One region of the Streptomyces sp. NPDC101181 genome, then DNA from elsewhere that is predicted to be linked to it. Evidence: predicted binding sites of a transcription regulator. Region 1 holds the regulator's gene; the other holds the start of a gene.

Region 1 (3,405 bases):
CTCGTGGATCTCGACGTACAGATCACCGGGCGGGCCGCCGCCGGGGCCGACCTCGCCCTCTCCGGCGAGCTGGATGCGGGTGCCGTTGTCGACGCCTGCGGGGATCTTGACCGTGAGCGTGCGGCGCGAGCGGATGCGGCCGTCGCCGGCGCACTCCGGGCAGGGTGTCGGCACGACCGTACCGAAGCCCTGGCACTGCGGGCAGGGGCGCGAGGTCATGACCTGGCCCAGGAAGGACCGGGTGACCTGCGAGACCTCACCGCGGCCGCGGCACATGTCGCAGGTCTGGGCGGAGGTGCCGGGGGCCGCGCCCTCGCCGCTGCACGTGGTGCAGACGACCGCCGTGTCGACCTGGATGTCCTTGGTGGTGCCGAAGGCCGCCTCGTTGAGGTCGATCTCCAGACGGATCATGGCGTCCTGGCCGCGCCGGGTGCGCGAGCGGGGCCCGCGCTGGGCGGCGTTGCCGAAGAACGCGTCCATGATGTCGGAGAAGTTGCCGAAGCCCCCGGCGCCGAACCCGCCCGCGCCGCCGCCTCCGCCGCCCGCGGCGAGCGGGTCGCCGCCGAGGTCGTAGACCTGCTTCTTCTGCGGGTCCGAGAGCACCTCGTAGGCGGCGTTAATCTCCTTGAACCGCTCCTGGGTCTTCGGGTCCGGGTTGACATCCGGGTGCAGCTCGCGGGCGAGCCGACGGAATGCCTTCTTGATCTCGTCCTGAGATGCGTCGCGGCGTACGCCGAGTACGGCGTAGTAGTCCGTGGCCACTTACGACTCCGCCAGGATCTGTCCGACGTAACGTGCCACTGCGCGTACCGCTCCCATCGTTCCGGGGTAGTCCATGCGGGTCGGTCCGACCACGCCGAGTTTGGCGACTGCCTCGTCGCCCGAACCGTAGCCGACCGCGACGACGGATGTGGAGGTGAGCCCCTCGTGGGCGTTCTCGTGCCCGATCCGTACGGTCATGCCCGAGTCCGTGGCCTCACCGAGCAGCTTCAGCAGGACGACCTGTTCCTCCAGTGCTTCCAGCACCGGCCGGATCATCACCGGGAAGTCGTGTCCGAAGCGGGTGAGGTTGGAGGTGCCGCCGATCATCAGCCGCTCCTCCGTCTCCTCGACCAGGGTTTCGAGGAGGGTGGAGAGAACCGTGGAGACCGTCCCCCGGTCCTCGCTGTCGAAGGATTCCGGCAGCTCCCGCACCAGTCGCGGGACATCCGCGAAGCGGCGTCCGACGACCCGGCTGTTGAGCCGGGCCCGCAGATCCGCGAGCGATGCCTCGCCGAACGGCGCGGGACAGTCGATCATACGCTGCTCGACCCGGCCGGTGTCCGTGATCAGGACGAGCATCAGCCGGGCGGGGGCCAGCGACAGCAGCTCCACGTGCCGCACGGTCGAGCGGGTCAGCGAGGGGTACTGCACGACCGCGACCTGCCGGGTCAGCTGCGCGAGCAGCCGCACGGTGCGCCCGACCACGTCGTCCAGGTCGACCGCGCCGTCCAGGAAGTTCTGGATGGCCCGGCGCTCGGGCGAGGACAGCGGCTTGACGCCCGCGAGCTTGTCCACGAAGAGGCGGTACCCCTTGTCCGTCGGGATGCGTCCCGCGCTCGTGTGCGGCTGCGCGATGAAACCCTCGTCCTCCAGCACCGCCATGTCGTTGCGGACGGTGGCCGGGGAGACGCCCAGCTGGTGGCGCTCGGTGAGCGCCTTGGAGCCGACGGGCTCCTCGGTGCCCACGTAGTCCTGGACGATGGCGCGCAGCACTTCGAGTCTGCGTTCGCTGAGCATCGCGCACACCTCCAGCTGTGGTTCCGCGGTCCCTGTCTGGCACTCGGTGCGTACGAGTGCCAGCAATCCCCGCGGTCAGTGTACGGGGGTGGGGTGGGGCAGGGGCAAGGGCGACCGGCCACGCCCCGCCGGGAGTGCCCAGGTCGTCGCCGATAGCGTCGTCGCATGGACGTCCCTTGGGAAGACTTCGGCTGGGAGCGGTTGGGCAACGGTGTCGGCAGACGGCGGCTCCCGGGCTGGGACGCCACCGTCGCGCTGGTCGCCGGGACGACGGGGGTGCTGCTCTGCGACACGGGCTCGACGCTGCGCGAGGGGGCCGAGGTGCGGCGGCAGGCCGAGGCGCTGCTGGGGCGCCGGGTGACGCATGTCGCACTGAGCCACCCGCACTTCGACCACGTGCTGGGCACCGCGGCGTTCGCCGGGGCCGAGGTGTACGGCTCGGCGGGCCTCGCCGCCGCGCTGCGGGGCGCGGAGGGGGAGCTGTACGCGTCGGCGGTGTGCCACGGGGTGCCGGAGGACGAGGCGGCCGGGTCGGCGGACACGCTGGTCCTCCCGCGCCACGAGGTGCGCGGCGAGCTGACGGTGGATCTGGGCGGCGGCCGCCGGGTGGTGCTGGCCGATCTGGGGCCCGCCCACAGCAGCCACGACCTCGCGGTGCTGGTGCCGGGGGCGGGCCCGGACGCGCCGGTGGTGTTCTGCGGCGATCTGGTCGAGGAGTCGGGCGACCCGCAGGCGGGCCCGGACGCGGTTCCCGCGCGCTGGCCCGCCGCGCTGGAGCGGCTGCTCGGGCTGGGCGGTGAGGACGCGGTGTACGTCCCGGGGCACGGGGCGGCGGTGGACGCGGCGTTCGTCCGGGCGCAACGGGCGGCGCTGGCGGAGCGGTTCGGGGTGGCGTGACGATTATCGTCGGGGCATGCGCAGCTACCAGCCGGACCTGACCCCGCCGTGGAAGAAGTCCGCCCCCGTGCCCGAGGTGCCCGCCGAGCCCGATCTGGTGGTGGAGGAGGTCGCCACCGGATTCTGCGGGGCGGTGATCCGCTGCGAGAAGACGGCCCAGGGGCCCACGGTGACCCTGGAGGACCGGTTCGGCAAGCACCGGGTCTTCCCGATGGAGCCGCGCGGCTTCCTGCTGGAGGGCACGGTGGTCACGCTGGTGCGCCCCTCGGCGGGCGGCCCGGTGCGCCCCACCCGTACGGCGTCCGGTTCGGTGGCGGTGCCCGGGGCGCGGGCCCGGGTGGCGCGGGCGGGGCGGATCTACGTGGAGGGGCGGCACGACGCGGAGCTGGTGGAGCGGGTGTGGGGCGACGACCTGCGCATCGAGGGCGTGGTCGTGGAGTACCTGGAGGGCATCGACGACCTTCCCTCGATCGTCGCGGAGTTCGCGCCGGGGCCGGACGCCCGGCTGGGGGTGCTGGTGGACCATCTGGTGCCCGGTTCCAAGGAGTCGCGGATCGCCGCCCAGGTGACCGGCGACCACGTGCTGGTGGTGGGGCACCCGTACATCGACGTCTGGGAGGCGGTGAAGCCGTCGTCGGTGGGGATCGATGCCTGGCCGGTCGTCCCGCGCGGGCAGGACTGGAAGACCGGGGTGTGCCGGGCGCTGGGGTGGCCGGAGAACACCGGGGC
Region 2 (3,405 bases), on a different contig from region 1:
GGGCGAAGCGGCGGAGGAACCAGCCGCGCGCCGCTTCACCGACGGAACCCGACAGAGCCCGACGGAACGCGTCGGCGCCTACCGCATGGACGGCTCACTCGCCACGGTTTTCGGCGAAACCGCCCGTACGTGTGTTGGCCTACGGTACGAGGTGCTGCAAGTAGCCATTCGGCCATGCCGAACAAGCGCACCGGCCCTCATCTGCCGTACGCCTGCTCCCCGCGAGCCCGTGAGCCCCCCGCGGAGCCCGGTCCGGACACGCCGACACGCCACAGGGGCGGCGCCTCCCGTGTGGGAGGCACCGCCCCTGTGGGACGTGCTCGGAACATCGATCAGCGGAGCGGGAGACCGGGGCCTCCGCGGCCGATCAGAAGTCCATGTCACCGCCCGGCATGCCACCCGGGGCGGCCGCGCCGGCCTTCTCGGGCTTGTCGGCGATGACGGCCTCGGTGGTGAGGAAGAGCGCGGCGATGGACGCGGCGTTCTGGAGGGCGGAGCGCGTGACCTTCGCCGGGTCGAGAATGCCCTCGGCGATCATGTCGACGTACTCACCGGTCGCGGCGTTGAGACCGTGACCGACCGCGAGGTTGCGGACCTTCTCCACGACGACGCCGCCCTCAAGGCCACCGTTGACGGCGATCTGCTTGAGCGGGGCCTCCAGCGCGAGCTTCACGGCGTTGGCGCCGGTCGCCTCGTCGCCCGTGAGGTCGAGCTTCTCGAAGACGGCCGTGGCCTGGAGCAGAGCCACGCCACCACCGGCGACGATGCCCTCCTCGACGGCGGCCTTGGCGTTGCGCACCGCGTCCTCGATGCGGTGCTTGCGCTCCTTCAGCTCCACCTCGGTGGCGGCACCGGCCTTGATGACGGCCACGCCGCCCGCGAGCTTCGCCAGGCGCTCCTGGAGCTTCTCGCGGTCGTAGTCCGAGTCGGAGTTCTCGATCTCGGCACGGATCTGGTTGACGCGGCCCTGGACCTGCTCGCTGTCACCGGCGCCGTCGACGATCGTCGTCTCGTCCTTGGTGATGACGACCTTGCGGGCGCGGCCGAGCAGGTCGAGACCGGCGTTCTCCAGCTTGAGGCCGACCTCCTCGGAGATCACGGTGCCGCCGGTGAGGATGGCGATGTCGGCGAGCATGGCCTTGCGGCGGTCACCGAAGCCCGGGGCCTTGACGGCGACGGACTTGAAGGTGCCCTTGATCTTGTTGACGACCAGGGTGGACAGGGCCTCGCCCTCGACGTCCTCGGCGATGATCAGCAGCGGCTTGCCCGACTGCATGACCTTCTCCAGCAGCGGGATCAGGTCCTTGACGCTGCCGACCTTCGAGTTGACGATCAGGATGTACGGGTCGTCGAGCGACGCCTCCATACGCTCCATGTCGGTGGCGAAGTACGCCGAGATGTAGCCCTTGTCGAAGCGCATACCCTCGGTGAGCTCCAGCTCCAGACCGAAGGTCTGGGACTCCTCGACGGTGATGACGCCTTCCTTGCCGACCTTGTCCATCGCCTCGGCGATCTTCGCGCCGATCTCGGTGTCGGCGGCGGAGATGGAGGCCGTCGAAGCGATCTGCTCCTTGGTCTCCACGTCCTTGGCCTGCTCCAGCAGGGCGGCGGAGACGGCCTCGACGGCCTTCTCGATGCCTCGCTTGAGGGCCATCGGGTTGGCGCCGGCGGCGACGTTGCGCAGGCCCTCGCGGACGAGCGCCTGGGCGAGAACGGTGGCGGTGGTCGTACCGTCGCCGGCTACGTCGTCCGTCTTCTTGGCGACCTCCTTGACGAGCTCCGCACCGATCTTCTCGTACGGGTCCTCGAGCTCGATCTCCTTGGCGATGGAAACACCATCGTTGGTGATCGTGGGCGCGCCCCACTTCTTCTCGAGGACGACGTTACGGCCCTTGGGGCCGAGGGTGACCTTGACGGCGTCGGCGAGCTGGTTCATCCCGCGCTCGAGACCGCGCCGTGCCTCCTCGTCGAACGCGATGATCTTGGCCATGTGAAGTGGTCCTCCCGGACAGGGGTGGATTGCTCCGGACCGAGGGGCGCCCGCGACGGACGGCCTGCCTGCGGGGTGGTTCCTTGCCCCACCGCGCCTGCGGGCCTCACCGGCCCGGTCCAAGTTCTGTCACTCTCACCTGGAGAGTGCTAACGCCAATGATTAGCACTCGACCCCCGAGAGTGCAAGCGCCTTCGGGGAGTACCCGCCACGCCCCGCGCCCCACGCGGCCCCGCCCGCGAAGCCGCGCGCCCCGGGACGCGCGCAGGGCCCGATCCCCTGATCCGGGGTCGGGCCCTGCGTGCGTGAGTGGTGTCGTCGGACGACCGCGCCGAACTCAGCCGACGGCGAGCTTGACCATGTCGGCCTGGGGCCCCTTCTGGCCCTGCGAGATCTCGAATTCAACTCGCTGACCCTCTTCGAGGGTGCGGTACCCGTCCATCTGGATCGCGCTGTAGTGGACGAAAACATCCGCACCACCGTCGACCGCGATGAAGCCGTACCCCTTCTCCGCGTTGAACCACTTGACGGTGCCCTGAGCCATGCCCAACTCCCCTATTACTGGCCCTTGCACGGGACCGCACTTCGCGGGCCCGGGTCGCGACCCACCCTCCGACAGGAGAGGGTGCGCGGCGCCGTAGCGCGTCGACCGCGGCTGAATGTATCCGCCCAACTGCCCTCTGCAACAGGTCAATCGGACGAGAATTCCGGGCACGGAAGAACGCCCGAATATGCGGGAGTGCCGAAATTTACGGGCAAGTCGGGCCAGGCAAAGGGCACTTAAGCCGCAAGAGGTCCACGTACTTTGGCTGCTTCTTATCGGGGCCGGGCGCGTTCTCATATGCGGGCGGCACGAGCAGCGGAGGGGCGTTCCCCAACTGTACCGCGCTCAACCATGCAGAATTGCCCCCTCCGCTTGTGGCGCGGAGGGGGCAACAGGGGCCGGGCGGCCGGGGGCCGCGGGCGGGGAGGCGGTCAGCAGCCGCCGGCCACGGCCGGGATGATCGAGACACCGGCGCCGTCGGGCGTGGCCGCGTCCAGGCCGCCCTCGAAGCGCACGTCGTCGTCGTTGACGTAGACGTTGACGAAGCGGCGCAGCTTGCCCTGGTCGTCCAGGACGCGGGCGGCGATGCCCGGGTGGTCCTTCTCCAGGGACTCGATGACCTCGGAGAGCTTCGCCCCCTCCGCCGTGACCTCGGCCTGGCCGCCCGTGTACGTACGCAGGATGGTGGGGATGCGGACCTTGACGCTCATGGTGGTGCCCTTCTTCCTTCGTTACGGGGTGGTCAGGCGGAGGCGAGACCGGCGGCGCGGAACGCGTCCAGGCTCGGCTTGATGGTCGCCGTGGCCTGCGACGTCGGGGCGACCGCGTCGAGCGTCTTGAGCCCGTCGCCGGTGTTCAGCACGACGGTGGT

The links. The regulator HrcA, encoded in region 1, represses chaperone genes, less so after heat shock. The targets are predictions, from matches to a motif close to TTNGCACTCNGNNNNNCNGAGTGCNAA.
Region 2: the regulator HrcA is predicted to act here: its motif matches at 2,153-2,179, upstream of groL (chaperonin GroEL).

Annotation. Positions count from the first base shown of each region.
Region 1 is NZ_JBIWOX010000004.1:246,719-250,123, forward strand. It holds gene dnaJ (molecular chaperone DnaJ) at 1-762, opposite strand, end outside; gene hrcA (heat-inducible transcriptional repressor HrcA) at 763-1,779, opposite strand; gene ACIRRU_RS09560 (MBL fold metallo-hydrolase) at 1,945-2,676, shown strand; gene ACIRRU_RS09565 (DUF3097 domain-containing protein) at 2,693-3,405, shown strand, end outside.
Region 2 is NZ_JBIWOX010000002.1:173,729-177,133, reverse strand. It holds gene groL (chaperonin GroEL) at 368-1,990, opposite strand; gene ACIRRU_RS04395 (cold-shock protein) at 2,328-2,534, opposite strand; gene ACIRRU_RS04390 (MoaD/ThiS family protein) at 2,966-3,244, opposite strand; gene thrC (threonine synthase) at 3,277-3,405, opposite strand, start outside.